Linked DNA regions of Flavivirga spongiicola. The protein of the gene in region 1 interacts with the protein of each later gene in a pairwise test. Links are inferred from orthologs where the notes say so. Each region holds a gene or a part of one and is shown in the gene's direction. Other genes may lie near its edges.

What was found.
Region 2: the proteins of Q4Q47_RS01935 (region 1) and Q4Q47_RS06355 interact in binary tests that used the Escherichia coli proteins (3 or more experiments, as listed by UniProt). The link is inferred for Flavivirga spongiicola from one-to-one orthologs.

The regions. Positions count from the first base shown.
Region 1 is NZ_JAUOEO010000001.1:533,786-543,644, reverse strand. Bases 3,564-6,384 are described here. They hold Q4Q47_RS01935 (aminoacyl-histidine dipeptidase), read left to right. Parts: upstream 3,564-4,154; coding sequence 4,155-5,615; downstream 5,616-6,384. Other genes in these bases: Q4Q47_RS01930 (RNA polymerase sigma-70 factor), read left to right, coding at 6,020-6,384; Q4Q47_RS01940 (DUF3810 domain-containing protein), read right to left, coding at 3,564-3,886. In the rest of the region: Q4Q47_RS01945 (amidohydrolase family protein), read right to left, coding at 1-2,734; more of Q4Q47_RS01940, read right to left, coding at 2,819-3,563; more of Q4Q47_RS01930, read left to right, coding at 6,385-6,583; Q4Q47_RS01925 (FecR family protein), read left to right, coding at 6,657-7,640; Q4Q47_RS01920 (SusC/RagA family TonB-linked outer membrane protein), read left to right, coding at 8,226-9,859. UniProt on the Escherichia coli protein: Dipeptidase with broad substrate specificity. Requires dipeptide substrates with an unblocked N-terminus and the amino group in the alpha or beta position.
Region 2 is NZ_JAUOEO010000001.1:1,630,573-1,640,608, forward strand. The notes cover bases 6,165-9,162. They hold Q4Q47_RS06355 (aminopeptidase P family protein), read left to right. Parts: upstream 6,165-7,016; coding sequence 7,017-8,309; downstream 8,310-9,162. Other genes in these bases: Q4Q47_RS06350 (T9SS type A sorting domain-containing protein), read right to left, coding at 6,165-6,820; Q4Q47_RS06360 (aspartate kinase), read right to left, coding at 8,372-9,162. In the rest of the region: Q4Q47_RS06335 (fumarate reductase/succinate dehydrogenase flavoprotein subunit), read right to left, coding at 1-1,240; Q4Q47_RS06340 (succinate dehydrogenase cytochrome b subunit), read right to left, coding at 1,256-1,927; Q4Q47_RS06345 (beta propeller repeat protein), read right to left, coding at 2,039-4,879; more of Q4Q47_RS06350, read right to left, coding at 4,958-6,164; more of Q4Q47_RS06360, read right to left, coding at 9,163-9,694; Q4Q47_RS06365 (hypothetical protein), read left to right, coding at 9,792-10,036.

The DNA.
Region 1 (9,859 bases):
CATCGGCATCTTTACCAACCTTAATGCTACCAACTCTATTATCAATATGCAATAATTTTGCAGGATTAAGAGTTACGAATTTTAAAGCATCTTCTTCACTAACGTCACCATATTTAACTGACTTAGCAGCTTCTTGGTTTAGTCTACGGGACATTTCGCCATCGTCACTATTAATGGCCACAGTAACCCCTTCATTATGCATGATAGAAGCATTGTAAGGAATAGCATCGTTAACTTCATATTTATAGGCCCACCAATCACTGAATGTAGAACCACCCACGCCATGCATTTTCATTTTATCGGCAACCTTATAGCCTTCAAGGATATGGGTAAATGTATTGATGTTAAAGTTGAAATTTTCAGCAACTTTCATAAGCATATTAATCTCACTTTGAACATAAGAGTGACAAGAAATGAAACGCTCTTTACTTAAAATTTCTGCTAAAGTTTCTAATTCAATGTCTTTACGATATGGTTTTCCACTTTTCTTAAGGGCATCATATTCTTTTGCCCGAGTAAAATAATCGATATAAACTTGTTCTACACCCATTCGTGTTTGTGGAAAACGAACCCCATTGTTAGAACGCGATTGTTTAACGTTTTCACCTAGGGCAAACTTTATAAATTTTGGACTGTTATTGTAAATAAGGTTGTTTGCCGATTCTCCCCATTTTAATTTAATAATAGCAGAACGCCCACCAATAGGATTTGCTGATCCATGTAAAATTTGAATGGATGTTACACCACCGGCCAAATTCCTGTAAATACTAATATCCGTTTCGTCAATAACGTCCTCTATAGTTACCTCGGCAGAGGAGTTTTGCCCACTTTCATTTATTGAAGCTGCCGCAATATGTGAATGTTCATCAATGATACCCGCAGTTAAGTGTTTACCTTTTGCATCAATTAGCTTAGCATTTTTACTTGAAAGGTTTTGCCCGATTTTAGAAATTTTTCCATTTTTTATTAATACGTCGGTGTTTTCTAAAACCCCTTCTTTTTCGTTAGTCCAAACTGTGGCGTTCTTAAATAAAAGCGTTTCAGCTTTTGGTAATTCAGCAAAACCATAACCATTATTTGGAAAGGTTATTGGGAACATTTTTGCTACTTTTTTATCTTCTTCTTTCTTCTTTTTCTCCTCCTTATCACTCTCTTTTTTAGAATATTTTGCTGAAAATGGAAGCGCTCTCCCGTCAGGCGTAATAGCTTTACCTTTAAGGTCTTTATTAGGGTTTACATGTGCAGTAATTCTAATAAATTCTTGTTTTGTTGAGTCTTTCGTTTTTAACGATATATTTACCCAATCTTTGTTATACGATATTTTAGACCCGTAAGTATCTGTATTCGTTTTAATTTCTGATTTTAATTTTGATAATTCACCTTTTAAAGACATTTGAAAGGAGTTTCCAGCTAAAGAAAAACGGTAATCACCTCTAATATCTATAGTGTTCATATCCTTAATAATATTTTGCTGACCTTGAACCCAGTTTTCAAAGAGTGTTGTTTTCTTATTAAAAATATCTCCGGAAGTAATTAAAAAATTAGCATAAGCGCCATTTTTAAGAGAGCCAATAACATCAGATTTTCCTAAAAGTTGAGCTGGAATAGTTGTTAGGGCTTCTAACGCTTTTTCTTTAGATAAACCATGCTTGATAGCACTTAACAAATTAGCTTTAAAATCTGCCGGAGATTTTAAGCTATGCGTTGTCAATGTAAACGGGATGCCATGTTCTGCTAGTACTTTTGGATTTGTAGGTTTTTGGTTCCATGCTTTCATATCTTGTAATGAAAGCGAGGATGCCAAAAAGGTGTTTTCAACATTGTAAGGCTTAGGGAAATTAATTGGAATAATTAGTGATGCATTTGTAGCCTTTATGTCATTTATGCGTTCATATTCATCACCTCCTCCAAGAATGACATACTGAATACCATTTTCATCACCTATTTTATCAGCTCTTAAAACATTTGCTCTACTGCCAGCTTCTATAATCTGAACAAGGTCTTTGTTGTTGTTTAATGCTTCAAGCGATAAGTCTTTTGTTTTGCTATGGCCTTGTGCATACCAATCTGCGTCTAAGTACATTTGACGAAGTAAAGCTAAAGCTCCCATTGGAGAAGTTGGGTAAACTTGTCTAGAGGTCACACTTTTTCTTCCTGATAGATATTGACCAGATTTTTCGGCAATAACCCTAGTTTCGTTACCACTATGATTATTTAAAGCAACCAAAGTTCCACTCCCTCTAACAATACCATCATGAATATGTGTATTTACAACACCAAAACCTGCTTTAATAAGTTCGTTGGCTTTTTTAGAATCATAATTAAACTTGCTTATAGTTTTGTTTTCAGGCATAATATGGTCATTCCAATAATATCCTGTTCTACTAGCTTCGTATTGCGGCGTTTGACTTCTTGGCGCCGGTTGAGGCTTTTTAACTCCAAAATCTGAATATATGTCAATAAAAGAAGGATATATACTTTTTCCTGAAACATCAATAATATTTGTGTTTTTAGGAATTACAACTGAAGTTCCTGTACTTAGAACTTTACCGTCTTTTATTAATAAGGTTCCATTTTCAATAACTTGCGTAGGAGTAATAAAAATTTTGGCATTAGTTAAGGCTGTATAATTTGTATTGTTTGTACTTACACCGCTATTTTTTGGAAAATAATCTTGAGCAAAAAAAGATATGCTACACAAAAAAGCGAGTATAGCCAGATACATTTTATTCATATAGAGTAGTTAATTAAAAAATTAAAGCTTTAAAGATATGAATATTGAAGACAGATGCGATTTATTAAGATTTATTTAACACACTCAAAGGGGATTAGCCTTAAAATAGTTAACTAATAAAGCAACCACATAACTATAGCTTTCCATACCTTTATTTTGTTTGTTGACTTTTAAAAAGTTACCGTAGAATAATTTGAATAAAGGTTCGGCAAGGTTTTCATGTGATTCCCAAAATTGTCGAACCTCTCTATAGTTTTTTAAAATGCCTATGTTAACATCTGCAACCATGTCTTCATAGATGCACTCGTCTCGTCTATAAATTTCATTCAGACAAAAGCGCAAGCCAAAGGTATACCCCGTGTATCTAAAGTAGATATCGTCATGATTTATAGCAGCCATGCACCCTATAAAGTTAGCTTCATTTTCAGCGGCATAACCTAATTGATGAGCAATTTCATGAGAAGCTGTTGTAGGGACTTTATAAGCAGGGATTAATCCATCAACCTGAGCTTCGTTGGTAAATGGATTCAAATAGCCACTAAAACCCATATAAGTTAACGGATAACTATATAATGACTTTTTTATACTTTTTGGGTGATATTCTAAATGAGGGAATACTTGTTTTAGATTTTCATAACCTATAGGAGTCATCTTTAGTATCTCACTTTTGCTATAAGGTAAATCAGTTTTAATGGTATCATTTTTAGTGACTTTTAAATGAAGGGCATTCGATTTTTTAATCAATTTCTCAGTCACAGAAATTAATTGTTCCGTAGTATAGTCATTAGCGATATCTAAACTCTTGTGTAATGGTAACCGATAATAGTTAAATCCCCAAAACAGGTGAAATACAAAGTACATAATCGCAAATGCAGAAAATATATCAATAAACCATTGCTTCGTGTTTTTTCTAAGTGCTTTTCTGTTTTTATAAAACCATCGAACCACATAAATAATAGAAAGCGTATAAACCAAATCTCCAAACGAAAATGGTATCCAACCTAAGATATATCTAAAGATTCTCGAGATAAACGGGTAAATACCATGGCTATAAAATTGCTCTACAAATTCAGGATAATTAGATAGCCATGTAATTAATAAATATTGAGGAATTAGCGACAATGACAATAAGGTCTTTTTCTTTTTCAACATGTATCAAAAGTAATAAAAATTAGCATCTAAATAGTTGTTGTTTGTTTATACAAGGAGTATTCTTGCTTTACAAAATACCTTTTTAAAATGTTATAATGTAGAGAGAGTAGACTTGCGTTAAGCGGAGTCGAAATGTGGCTATCTATGAATTATTTACCAAAAACAAAATTCATTGCTAATCTATTTTAAAAGAGATGCTATTTCATTTGGGGCAATAGCCAATGTCAAAGCAATTTTGCTACCTTTGCACAACTTTATAAACAATACTATGAGTACAGAAATAAGAGAACTTCAACCACAACAACTTTGGAATAGATTTGCAGATTTAAATGCAGTACCAAGAGGGTCAAAAAAAGAAGAGCGCGTTATTACATTTATAAAAGATTTTGGTAAAAATCTAGGCTTAGAAACCATTGAAGATGAAGTTGGAAACGTTATCATTAAAAAGCCAGCAACACCAGGAATGGAAAATAGAACTACCATAGTCATGCAATCGCATTTAGATATGGTTCACCAGAAAAATAATGATACTAATTTTGATTTTGATACTCAAGGAATTGATATGTACGTAGATGGTGATTGGGTACGAGCAAAAGGGACCACTTTAGGAGCAGATAATGGTTTAGGAGTTGCTACTATCATGGCTATTTTAGAAAGTACAGAGATTGAACATCCGACTATTGAAGCTTTATTTACTATTGATGAAGAAACTGGTATGACAGGAGCAATGGGCTTAAAAGGAGGATTGCTTTCTGGTGGTATTCTTTTGAATCTGGATACGGAAGAAGATGACGAAATTGGTGTAGGGTGCGCAGGAGGTGTCGATGTCACAGCAACAAGAACTTATAACGAAGAAGAAACGCCAGAATTTAAAATAGGGTATAAGGTTACTGTAAAAGGTTTACAAGGCGGACATTCAGGAATGCAAATTCACGAAGGTTTAGGGAATGCTAATAAACTTATGAACCGTGTGTTGTTCGATGGTTTTGAAAACTTCGGATTACGGATTTCTGAGATTGATGGAGGTAGCTTACGTAATGCTATTCCTCGAGAAAGTAATGCCATCGTTGCTATTGATGCTGTACATGAAGATGCTTTTTTATTAGAAATAGCTTTGATTTCTAATACTATTAAGAAGGAATTTAAAACGATGGAACCAGACTTAGAAATTATAATATCTAAGTCGGAAACACCAAAAAAGATTATGGATTTAGGAGTTCAGGAAGGATTGACCAGAGCTTTATATGCCGCTTACAATGGTGTTTACAGAATGAGTGCTGATATTCCAGAGTTAGTTGAAACGTCAAACAATATTGCCAAAGTTCTGGTTAAAGATGGGAATATTCATATTGGTTGTTTAACACGCTCATCTGTTGAAAGCTCTAAAATGGATCTGGCAAATACATTGCGTGCAACATTTGAGCTGACTGGTTGTGAAGTTGAGCTCTCTGGAGATTATCCAGGGTGGACACCAAATATGGATTCGGCTATTTTAAAAGTAATGGCCAAATTGTATGAAGATTTAAATGGAGAAAAACCACATGTAGCAGCATGTCATGCTGGATTAGAATGTGGTATTTTGGGAACAAATTATCCAGATATGGATATGATTAGTTTCGGACCCAATATAAAAGGCGCACACTCACCGGATGAACGTGCTCAAATCTCTTCAGTTCAGAAATATTGGAAATTTGTATTAGAGATTTTGAAGGATATTCCGAACAAATAATATTGATGAATTACATTTCTTCACTCGAAAACTCTTTTTTGTTGTTACTAATAAAAATATGATTTTATATCAAATTAAAAATGATAAATTTCGAACTCTGTATTTCTGTATTTTAGTTTAACTCCACTGTGTAAATACGTTTTACTTTTACATTTTTTACATTCATAACTCCATTACTTTTTATCTAATAAAGCTAAAATATTTATACCTTTATTTTTCTTGAATCTAGCAAACAATTAGTGATTATCAGTCTTTACAGTACCATAATATTTAACCGGTTTATGTGAGATAATTAAAAATAGTTGTAAACAAACCATTAATTAATTAATGAAATTTACTAACTTTGATAAGTTTTTTTTATAAACAACTCCTAAATTAAGTATTAATTTTGTTCTTAAATGAATATGGCAACAAGCATAAACGACGAAGAATTTATTAGTTTATTAAATGAAGGTAATGTTGCTGCTTTTGAAATTTTATTCAAGTTATATCGCTCAAAACTATTATACATAGCATCTCAATATGTTTCAAACAGAGAAGACGCTGAGGAAATAATCCAAAACGTATTTCTTAAAGTGTGGTCAAAAAAAAATATTCAATCGAATATTAATGGTTACTTATATAAGGTCACACGAAATGCTTGTTTAGATTACTTAAGGTCTAAAAAACAGTTATTGAATATTGAAAACAATTTATCTCAATTAGAGGCTTCCATAAATTATACGGCATTTTCTGATGATGCAACCTCTTTGATAATTGAAAAAGAATTATTTGAAGCTGTGCTAAAGTCCATAGAGTTACTTCCTCCTAAATGTAAGGATGTATTTGTGAAAAGTCGTATCGAGGGGCTAAATCATAAGGAAATTTCTGAAAAAATGGATATTTCTAAAAAAACGATCGAAACACATATTACTAAAGCTCTTAAGCACCTGCGCGTATCCCTTCGCGAATTCCTTCCTTTCCTATAAATTTTAATAAAGTCACTTTTAACTAAGGGGTACCCTTAATTAAATACGTCATATATATAACTGGTCAATTATAATGAATAAAAAGCAACTATTAAAATACATTAAGAACGATTTGAATTCTGTCGAAAAAAGAAAAACGATAGAGTGGGTAAGAAAAAGCCCTGAAAATCAAAAAGTGTACAATGTTTTAAAGGCTGAATATATTGCTTCTACTTTTAAAGATGTTCCTAATGTTAATAGTGATTTCTTTTTTCAAAGGTTTAAAAATAGCATAAAAAAGAGAAAATTAGATAAATTTTCTTACATTGCTGTTTCGATAGCTATCATAACCATATTAATATTTAATTTCAAAGAAGTGATCAGTTTGAATAATATAATTCCCCAAGAATCTACTCAAATTAGTCAAGCTGCTCCAAACGGTCATTTTAGTTTTATTACAAATAGAGGGGATAAAAAAGAAGTATATCTTCCAGATGGGTCTAAAATAGTATTAAACGCAGATAGTGAATTAACTTACCCAAAGGAGTTTAATGATAGTATTAGAGAAGTAACTCTTATTGGAGAAGCTTTTTTCGATATTAAAAGAGATGAAAACAAACCTTTTATTGTAAATACAAATAGTATTAAAATTCGAGTTTTAGGGACATCGTTTAATGTGAAGTCTTATGCTAAAGATACAAAAGTTGAAACCACCTTGGTAACAGGAAAAGTAGAATTAATAAAAGATGAAGAAACACCTATTGTATTAGCGCCTTCTCAAAAGGCTGTATTTCATAAAAAAGAAAATAAGTTAGAAATTGAAGAGGTAAAATCGTTAGATGTAGTTGCGTGGAAGGATGGAACATTAATATTTAATAAAACACCATTGCGTGAAGTTGCCATTGATTTAGAAAGAAAATATAATATAGAAATTAATATTAACTCACTAAAACTATTAAACTATGAGTATACAGGTACATTTGACAATTTAAGCATCTATGAAGTACTTAAACTATTGACCATATCTTCCCCAATTAAGTACACTATAGAAGGCAAAGAAATATTTTTGGAACCATAATTTATAATAAGAAGTAGCTGTAACTATTCTCTTTTCGAAAAATTATAACTCCGAAAATAATTAATAACTATTTAAACTATACCAAACCATGAGAAAAAACGACTTTTAAATTTTTCAAAAAAAGCAATTTAAATATCTATAAAGTACTTAGGTTATTATAATATTATAATGCTTCTTCCCCAATTAAGTACACTATAGAAGGCAAAAAATAATTCTGGAGCCATAATAAATATAAGAGGTAGCTGTAACTTATTCTCTTTTCGAAAAATTATAACTCCGAAAATAATTAATATTAATAACTATTTAAACTATACCAAACTATGAAAAAAAACAACTCTTAATTTTTCTCAAAAAAAACAATTTAAGGTATTAAAGAGTTACTAAAGCCATTATTTCTTTTCTCTTTGGCTTTTTAAAACTCTATTAATAAACAAACTCTGGAATAATAAACAAGAAAAGAGAATGCTGTAACATCCTCTTTTCGATTAAAATCATTACTTCGGAAAGTAATAACTATTTAAACTATGCAAAATTATGAAAAAAAACGACACTAAATTTTTGTCAAAAAAAATTCTTTTACGAATTATGAAAATTTATACCCTTTTACTTTTTGTCACCATGGCTAAACTCTTTGCGATTGATGCTAATGGGCAAAATGTTACTATTAATGTCAATAATAAAGAACTTAGAACTGTTTTTAATAAAATAGAGAAGAAAACCAAATTTAATTTCTTCTATAATAATAGTTTGGTTGATGTCACTAAAAAGGTTTCTTTAAGTGCCGATAATCAAGATTTAAACGAGGTTCTTACTAGTTTGTTTAAGAGAACGAATATAGATTATAGGTTTCTAAAAAATCAAATCATATTATTTCCTAAGAATGACAAATCTGTTGTTAAAGTCATTGAAGACTTAATTAATAATGAGAATTTAGATAAGGAAATAGAAACCATTATTAAAGATGTTCTTCAAAATGAAATAAAAGGAACAGTAGTAGATGAAAAAGGCATTCCTCTAGCTGGTGTGAATATTATTATTCAAGGAACTTCAACAGGGGTACAGTCAAATTTTGATGGTGAGTATCGTATTCAAGCCAATAATGGTGCCGTTTTAAAGTTTTCTTATATAGGTTTTAAAACACAAACAATCACTGTTGGTGATTCGAATACTATTAATGTAACCATGGAAGAAGATGCCAGTCAATTAGACGAAGTTGTAGTAACGGCTCTAGGTATTAAAAGGCAAAAGAAATCGTTAACCTATGCGACTCAAAATGTAGATGTTGATGGTATTGATGAGGCTAGACCAAATCAAAACTTGGTAAATAGTTTATCAGGTAAGATTGCAGGTGTCTCTATTCAACGTTCTGGAAACGGAGTAAGTGGGTCTTCAAAGGTCGTACTTAGGGGTAATAGATCCATTGCGGGAAGTAGCCAAGCTTTATATATTGTAGATGGTGTGCCTTTGGGAGGAGATATATCAGATCTTAGTCCTGATGACGTTCAATCTATTAATGTGTTAAAAGGAGCGAATGCAGCAGCACTTTATGGAGCAAGAGCAAATAATGGTGCCATAATTATAACAACAAAATCTGGTAGTGAAGATAGACTAAGTGTAGATTTTAGTTCTACAATAACTACAGAAACTGGAAATATTTTATTTGACTACCAAAACCAATATGGTCAAGGTAGTGGAGGTACTTATAACCCTGCTTCTTTAGGATCATGGGGATCTAGTTTAGATGGAAGTTCTGTTGCTAATTGGTCACCTGATCCTAATAATTCTGCGAACATACCTTATGCTGCTCAGTCTAATAATGTAGATGATTTTCATGAAACAGGAGTAAGTTTTGCAAATAATATTTCGGTACGCTCAGGAAGTGCAAAAAATCAAACATTTTTTGGTTATACCAATGAAAATAAAAAAGGTATTGTTCCAGGGAATGAGCTGCAAAGACACAATGTAAGTTTGAAGATTGATAATAAATTAATTGATGATAAATTAAAATTAAGTGCTAAGGTTAACTATATAAGAACGAAAATAGATAATCAATTAGATACAGGAGAGAGTTTTGCAAATCCATGGAGACATGCCTATAGGTTACCAAGAAATATTAGAACATCAGATGTTAGTGTATTTCAATATGTAGATGCTCAAGGTGATGTTAGACAAAATTATTGGGACCCAGGGAATAATGGTGGTGCAAATCCATATTGGAC
Region 2 (10,036 bases), 1.1 Mb from region 1 along the record:
CAACGATTTTCTCATACATTTGAAATAAGTTTCCGTATTTCGCTTCAACAATTGCTTGTCCTAATTCGTATATTTTTTCTTCAGAGGCATTTGCTATATTTTGAATTTTAGCTTGCTCTTTTCCATAACGATCAATCGCAGCAGCAAAATCTAAATAAACAGCTTCACCTGTGGCATTTACTCCATAACCAGCATCACAACGTTCTTTTGCAGCTCTTGAAGCCACATCACGAGGAACCAGGTTACCAAATGCCGGATAACGTCTTTCTAAGTAATAATCTCTATCTTCTTCAGCTAAATCAGTCGGTTTTAATTTACCTTGCTGAATGGCTTGAGCATCTTCTATTTTTGCTGGAACCCAAATACGTCCATCGTTACGTAAAGATTCAGACATCAATGTTAATTTAGACTGATAATCTCCCGAACGTGGAATACATGTTGGGTGAATTTGTGTATAACACGGATTTGCGAAATACGCTCCCTTTTTATGAATTTTCCAAGCAGCAGTAGCATTACTTCCCATAGCATTTGTTGATAAGAAATATACATTTCCGTAACCACCAGTAGCTATAACAACAGCATGTGCCGAATGTCTTTCTATGTCACCCGTAATTAAATTACGAGTTATAATACCTCTTGCTTTTCCGTCAACCTTCACAACATCAAGCATTTCGTGACGGTTAAACATTTCAATTTTACCACGTGCAATTTGTCTATTCATTGCAGAATAAGCACCTAGTAATAATTGCTGACCAGTTTGTCCTTTAGCGTAGAATGTTCTGGAAACTAAAACACCACCAAATGAACGGTTATCTAATAACCCACCATAATCGCGTGCAAAGGGAACTCCTTGTGCGACACATTGATCAATAATATTTCCTGATACTTCTGCTAAACGATGCACGTTTGCTTCACGAGAACGATAATCACCGCCTTTTACAGTATCGTAAAATAATCTATATGTTGAATCTCCATCACCCTGATAATTCTTAGCAGCATTAATACCTCCTTGTGCAGCAATAGAGTGCGCCCGTCTTGGAGAATCTTGATAAGCAAATGCTTTTACATTATATCCTAACTCTGCTAAGGTCGCGGCAGCTGAACCACCTGCTAAACCTGTTCCTACTACAATAACATCTATATGACGCTTATTAGCAGGGTTTACTAAGTCTATATGATTTTTATAATCTGTCCATTTATCTTTAATTGGACCTTTTGGTACTTTTGAATCTAAAGCCATACTTACTATTTAAGATTAATGGTTAAAGTGATGAAAAAGAGCAATTATTATAAAGCCTAGAGGAATAACAATTGAATATACTTTTCCAAATGTTTGTAATGCTTTTTTACGTCCAGCTGTAACTCCTACCGATTGGAATGCCGATGTGAATCCGTGCAATAAGTGTAATGCTAAAAGTATAAATGCAACCACATAGGCACCTACTCTGGCTGGATTTAAAAACTTGTGTTGCAATTCGTGGAAATATCTAAAACTTCCATCATGCATTCCAGTCATATCCCCCTGAATGTATTTAGTATTTATCTCTGGAAACCAGAAATCTATAAAATGAAGTACAATAAAAGCTAATATTGCAAGCCCGCTATAAATCATATTTCTACTCATCCAAGTAGAGTTTGCAGCACCATTATTTTTGGCATATGCAACGCCTTTCGCTTTTTTGTTTTTAAGTTCTAATACAAAACCCATTAAAAAATGAAATACAACACCGAAAATTAAAACCGGCTGTAATGCAAATTGAACTAAAGGATTTGTTCCCATAAAATGAGATAGCTCGTTAAAAACATCTTCACTGAATAGAGATGTTATATTTACTGCTAAATGTATTATTAAAAAAAACATGAGGAAGAAAGCAGAAAGTGCCATAGCAATCTTTCTTCCAATCGAAGATTTAAAAAATCCACCCATTATTTTGAAGTTATTTTGTGTTTTGACAAAGGTACATGAGGTAGCAGTTTTAGACAACTAACATATGTCATGTTTTTGCTATTTATAATGATTTTAAGTTACAAAAATAGTCTATTTTATTATTAAAGCTTGTTTCTCAGAACCAATTTGAATGTAGTATGTTCCTTTTGGCATATAATACTTACCATTTTTAGCCTTATTAATATCTATATCAGAGTTTTCTTTAAGGAGTGCTTTTCTACCTTTTTCGGTTAGAGTTAAATCATAACTTGTATCGTTATACCCTTTATCTGCATTCACTTTAATTTGGTTAAGTAAAGCGTTTTTTCCAGAAAATATTTTTATGGTTTTTTCTTTGGAAGTATTTGAATAGAACGCAACATCTACTTTAGGTTCAAAGGCTTTACTCCATTGATTTGAAGTATTGCCCCAACGAGATGAATATCTTATATCTTTAACTTTAAAAAACGTTATAGCTTTTGATTGCATGTTGTCATTCATCTGCTGAAGCATTGCTATATCTGTTTTGTAAATACTTCTTCCGTGTGTTCCGAGTAATAAATGTTTAGCATCGGGCTGCACAACTATATCGTGAATAGCAACATTTGGTAGCCCCTTACTAAATGCCTCCCAACTTTGACCTCGGTTAAACGAAACATAAGCACCATTGTCTGTTCCTAAGTATAAAATATTCTCGTTTACAGGATCTTCCTTAATCACGTTAACTGGAGATGCAGGAATGTTGGAACCAATATCTTTCCATGTTTCCCCATAGTCATTGCTCATATAAACATATACTGTAAAATCATCCCAACGATAGCCATTTAAGGTGACATAAACGCGCTCTTTTTTATGCTGTGATGCCACAATTCGACTTATCCAAAGGTCTTTTGGTAATGCGTTTGAAATAATCTCCCAACTTCCACCACCATCTTTAGTGACCTGAACTAATCCGTCGTCGCTACCTGTATAAATCAATCCGAATTGAAAAGGAGATTCGCTAATAGTTGTTAATGTTCCATAGGCAACATTCCCTTTTTTCCCTCCATTGGTGAGATCATCACTAATGGCCACCCAATCGGTTCCTTGATTCATTGAACGCATTAATTTATTACCGCCTAAATACAAAATATCTTGATTGTGCTGCGACAATAAAATGGGAGTTTGCCAATTAAAACGATACGGTTTCTCTCCCAACTCATGTTTTGGTTGGATGTAAGTTTGTTCTTTGGTTTTTAAATTGAGTCTATGATAATTTCCGAATTGATACCCTGTATATACAACATTGTTATCTCTATTATCAATTTGAACCTGCATACCGTCTCCACCCATAATACTTTTCCAGGGGTATTGTCCTCTTTGATGCCAGCTTTTATCCTCACGAGCATTATTTGCACCAACCCAAACCCCATTATCTTGTAAGCCTCCATAGATGTTATATGGTTTCGCGTTGTCTACATTTATAGAATAAAACTGACCAACAGAATTAGCATTGAGTTTTTCCCATGTTTCACCATCATCGTAACTCATGTTTAATCCACCATCATTCCCATTTATTAAATGTCCTGGTTTTTTAGGATTTACCCACAATGCTTGATGATCTGAATGAACATTTTCTCTGCTTATAGAGGCAAAGGTTTGTCCACCATCTTTAGATTTCAAAATAGGAACTCCCAAAACATAGATTCCTTTTTTATCTTGAGGGTCAACTCTAATTTCTCCAAAATAATATCCATAACTATAATATAGACCATCAATATAATCATTATGTGTTTTTTTCCAACTTACCCCACCATCTTCACTTTTGTAAACTTCAGCGCCAATAACAGGTGTATCAAATAGCATAGTATTAGCATTTTCAAGATATTTTGCGAGATCAATTGGTTTTACATTGCCACCTCTTACCATTTGCTTTATATTTTCTGCTCTATATTTTTCTTGAAACCCATTCGTTTTTAAAAATCCGTTAAGTTTTTTATTATCAAGTTCAAGAAAGGTTTCTACCGTCATTGTCTTAAAATCGGCTTTAGTTAAACCATCTTTTTCTTCTTTTTTTGCTTCAGGAGCTCTCCGAAATTGACTATCATGTAAGGCATAAATAATGTTGTCGTTAAAAACAGCTAAGCCAATTCTACCAACCCCTTGACCAGTTGGAAACCCACTTTTTTCTGTAGAAACTTTAGCCCATGTACTTCCTGCATCTGTACTTTTGTATATTCCGGAATTATTCCCACTGCCATCAAAATTCCAAGCTTTACGATCTTTAGTCCATGATGTTGCAAACATGAGATTAAAGTTACCTGGACTACATTGCACATCAATGATACCACTCATATCATCTACAAATAATTTTTGCATCCATGTTTTCCCACCATCCATTGTTTTGTAAATCCCACGTTCTTGGTTTGGAGAATATAAATGCCCTGTGACGCCAACAATAACTTCATCGGGATTGTTTGGATTAATTAAAATTCGGCCTATGTGATGTGAATCTTTAAGTCCCATATTTTGCCAGGTCTTTCCATGGTCTGTAGATTTTAAAATTCCAATACCTGCATAACTAGATCGAGACGAATTATTTTCTCCGGTTCCTACCCAAATAGTTTTGTTTTTCCAATCGACAGCAATATCTCCTACGTTTTGAGTATTTGATGTGTCTAGTATTGGATTAAAAGTAATTCCGTTATTTTTAGTGTACCAAACACCTCCTGATGCGTATCCAACATAGAATTCGGTTGGGTCATCCGGATTAACAGCCACATCTGTAACACGACCACTCATAATCGTTGGTCCAATATTGTTAAAAGCAACATTTTTTACTAATGATGTTTGAGTAAGTTTCTCTTTTTTGATTAGGGCATCTTCTATTATTTTTGAAGATGTTGCGGGTTGCTGTGCAGATATTTTAAAAAAAGAAAAAACAAAAAGTAAGAGGAGAATTTTAAATTTCATGTTGATCAGTTTTAATTTTTGAAAATTATTAAAACTGATCAAATTTACACTATTTCAATATGCTATAGTTTTGTTAAATTAATCTAGAACCATCTTTCTGGTTATCATAGCGCTATCTGAGTGAATATTTACAAAATAAATGCCTTTAGAGAGACCTGTTACATTAATAGTTTTAGTTTTTGAGCTATCGTTATTAGATATATCAACCTTAGAAATTAATCTTCCACTTATATCATACATATTCACTTTTTCTAAATTGATAAAGGAATCATTTTTTATATAGAATATACTTTTGGCAGGATTAGGATATAAGCTAATAGCCTTATCTAACTCTTTATTTTCTACACTTAATGGACATGAAATACTAGTCATTAACGGACGGACACAAACCATAGAAGTTGTGCTTCTTGTTTGCACGTTATTAGCAGCAGTCGAATTATCAGCACTTAACACTCTTTGAGTTGTATCATTTAAAAGTGTATAGTGCATAACATCATTATTAGTATTTATAACATGACCTAATTGATGCCCATGACCTAATTCATGTAATGCAACGCTTTCAAAATCCCATTGATCAGAAGTAATGCCACCAGTATCGCTCCCAAAATACCAGGATTCTGTTTCAGGAGTGCCTGAGTCATTGATATCACTGTCAAATACAATATCCAATTCTTCTACTCGCCATTTAAGCGGTGAAGGACCACAACCAGCATACCAGGAAAAACAAACACCAAGAATATCATCATTACTCGTTATTGTTTCTAACTCATCTCCATTATCAAACCTAATGACATTAACAGGAGGTTCTGGATCTGTTTCACTTTCATAAATTGCCTCATCCACTGTTGTAGCAGAGCTGCTTATAGTCCAATTGACTCCGGTTTCGCAAACCCAATTATTAAAAGCTCTTTCAAATGCTGCTTTAGCTCCCGGGTGCTCTGAATCGTCAAAAAAATCGGTAAACATTTCCCATGTGTATCCTCCTCCACTTTGACCAATATGCTGCACTTGATAAGCTAGTTCGCCATCACCAAAATCACCTTCAACATTTAATTCGGCATATGAAATAGTTAAGTCACTAGCAGAAACATCACTAGTTGGGGTTACAGCTCCATCAGTTACACGAACTTTTCCGGTTCCGGCAACGGAGGGAATTTCGACAGTGATTTGAGTATCACTCCATGTTAATACTTGACTATCTAATGCATCTACAAAAGTGGCACCGCCATCATCAGCATTACTAAAACCAACTTTTCCTTTTACTGCTCCAAAATCAGAACCTGTAATAGTAAGCACCTCTTTAGTTCCTGCTGTTGCTGTCGTAGGAGTAAATGCAATTGAAGTAGGAACTAAAAGATTTTTCGATTGTTTTGATTGCAAGCTTTTAGATTGGGTATCGAAATTAGATATAACCCTATAATCATTTTTAGTATGGCTCATAATTTCGTTATAAAAAGACGATTTAATACCTTTCTTTTTATTAAAAGGGTTCACGGCCAAATCGTCATATAAGTTATACTTATAAAACCCTTGTGATGAACCATAAGGTCTAAATGCTTTCTTAGTAGATTTACTTTTAGTATTTATAGCAACATTGTTGTTTTGTAATGTAAAAATGCCGGCATCACCTAGTCGTAATTTTAAGCTTGGATTTGCTATTAAAGCATGTAAACCAACTGTGCCTCCTAAGGTTATAACCTCAACAGTAGTTAATGGTTCTCCTTTAAAAACTTTATAAACTTCAACAGTATTAGCTGTATAGATTATACGATGATTATCATCCCAAAAGGATTTTTTATCAACAACTTTACCTTCAATAACTAGACTTGAGTTATCTATTTGTTTTTTTAAAGATGCTTCTCTCATCAATACCTGAGCCGATAAAGTTCCTATGCCAATAAAACAAAATATTAATGCGATTGTTAGAGTCATTTTTTTCATCTGATTAGATTTTTAATGTTTATTAAAAATTGATTTGGAGATCGAAAGCTTAATATAAAAGATTCTGGACAAAACAAACTCAACTCCAGCTGCTTACCTTAATATTAAAAATATGAGGGGATTACCAAATATAATAAATTATTACATAAGATTTCTTTAGTTTTGCTACATATAATAAACTTAACGTACACTTAATATGAAATACCACCTAATTAATAATGAGCTATTTATAAAAAACCGCAAAAACTTTACTTCAAAAATGACCCCTAAAAGTTTGGCTGTTTTTAACTCAAATGATATTTATCCTATAAGTGCGGATAGCACCATGCCTTTTGAGCAGCATCGAGACATCTTTTATCTAAGTGGTGTAGATCAAGAAGAAAGTATTCTTGTACTATTTCCAGATTGCCCAAAAGAGAAACATCGCGAGATCTTGTTTTTAAAAGAAACGAATGAACATATTGCTATTTGGGAAGGTGAAAAATTAACCAAAGAAAAAGCTTTTGAAACCAGTGGTATTAAAACTGTTTATTGGTTGCAAGACATGGAGAAAATCATGTTTGAGATTATGACCCAATGTGATACTGTTTATATTAATACCAATGAGCACTACAGAGCCAATGTAGAAACTGAAACCCGGGAAGATCGTTTTACAAAATGGTTAAAAGAAAAATATCCCGCACATGCCGTTGCTAAAAGTAACCCAATTTTACAAAGGCTTCGCTCTGTAAAAGATGTCATTGAAATAGATTTAATTCAGCAAGCCTGTGATATCACCGAAAAAGGATTTAGACGTATTTTAAATTTTGTGAAGCCTGGTGTTTGGGAATACGAAATTGAAGCAGAGTTTATGCATGAATTTTTGCGAAATCGTTCTAAAAAATTCGCTTATACGCCCATTGTTGCTTCTGGAAATAATGCTAATGTATTGCATTATATAGAAAACAATCAACCGTGTAAAACAGGTGATTTAATATTAATGGATATTGGTGCTGAATATGCTAATTATTCTAGTGATATGACACGTAGTGTTCCTGTTTCCGGAAAATTCACTCCGAGACAAAAAGACGTTTATAATGCAGTGAACAGAGTAAAAAAAGAAGCCACAAAAATGCTGATTTCCGGAGCTCTTTGGGAAGACTACCATATTGAAGTTGGCAAAGTAATGACTAGTGAATTACTTGGCTTAGGGCTACTAGATAAAAACGATGTGCAAAACGAAAATCCGGAATGGCCTGCATATAAAAAATATTTTATGCATGGCACGAGCCACCATATGGGGCTAGATACACATGATTATGGTATATTAACAGAGCCCATACAAACTAATATGGTATTTACTGTAGAACCTGGAATTTATATCCCAGATGAAGGTTTTGGCATACGATTAGAAGATGACGTGGTTATTCAGGAAAACGGTGAACCATTCAATTTAATGAGAAATATTCCTATTGAAGCAGATGAAATAGAAGACATTATGAACTCATAAGATAAAGAAGAAAGGGTCGTTTTTAAACGACCCTTTTGCTAACAACACTAAAATTTTGTAATTTAAAGAGTGACTAATTCAAATAAATAATCGTTTAGTTTTTGCAGCGAATTAATTTTGTCTTTTGTATCAACTAATAGAGAAATATTATTTTTGCTTCCTCCATAAGAAATCATTCTAATTTTTACATCTTGTAATATTTGGAATAACTTATATGTGTCATCGTGGTTAACCACAGAGTGTCCTACCAAACAAATAATACTTTGATTTTCATCAACTTCTATTGTAGCTATTTTTTCTAATTCTTCAATAATTTGGTCTAAGTTTTTATCATCATCAATCGTTAAAGAAACGGCCACCTCAGATGTTGTAATCATATCGATAGACGTTTTATAAGTTTCGAAAATTTCAAATACTTTTTTTAAGAAACCATGTGCCTGCAACATTCTCGCAGATTTAATCTTTATGGCTATAATATTATCCTTGGCAGCTATAGCTTTAATACCATTTTCTGAAGTGATATTAGAAATTAACGTCCCATGAGCATTAGGGTTCATTGTGTTTTTTAAACGCACAGGAATGTTATCTGCCCTAACAGGTGTAACCGTTTGTGGATGTAATATCTTAGCTCCAAAATAAGCCAATTCAGCAGCCTCATCAAATGATAAATTCGAAATTGGCTTGGTATTTTCAACATATCTGGGGTCATTGTTATGCATCCCGTCTATGTCTGTCCATATTTGCACTTCATCTGCTTTAATAGCAGCTCCAATTATAGTTGCAGTATAATCGCTTCCGCCACGTTGTAAATTTGAAACTTCATTATTATCATCTAAGCAAATAAATCCTTGGGTGATATATATTTCTGAATTTTCTACAGCATTTATTGCAATCTCAAAGTGTTCTTTTATATAACTTATATTCGGTTCCTTATCTACATCGATACGCATAAAACTTAAAGCTGGTAATAAAGCAGAGCTTATGCCTTCTTGTTGTAAATAACAGTTAAACATATATGTAGAAAGCAGCTCACCTTGAGCCACAATATTATTTTCTAAATTTATAGAAAAGGTTTTATCAGTACATGTAGCTAAAAAATTGAAAATACTAGAAACATAATCTTTAACTTCTTTATTTAATTCTTTATTAGTTAAAAGTTTATCTATTGTAATAGCGTACGTTTCATGTAACTTATTAATTTTATCAACAGCCTCATTTGGTTCTTTGTTAGCAATATTATTTGCAATAGCAACTAACTGATTTGTAGTGCCAGACATAGCCGAAAGCACAACAATCTTCTTGTCTCCATCGTTAATAATATCTTTAACGTTATTTATATTTTCAATGGAACCTACAGATGTACCTCCAAATTTTAAGATTTTCATTTACATTAATTTGAATGTAAATCTAAAACTCCTTGGTCCAAATACTATATTTATTTAAAAAAAAGATTATTTTTGCACAAATTGTTAAATAATTAACATGAAAACCGTATCTAACTGTGTTGAAGACATTTTGATAACACAACCTTATCTGGAAGAGGCGTTGTCTAGAAATATCATAAACTTTAGTGCTTTAGCTATTGAATTAACAGAGCCTATTAGCAAAATGCTTAAAAAGGATGTTAAACCCGGAGCTATTATGATGGCCTTAAGGCGATACAATCCGCCTACAACACTAACCAATTCAATAAAGATGAAACGGGTTATTCAGAATTTAGGAGACAT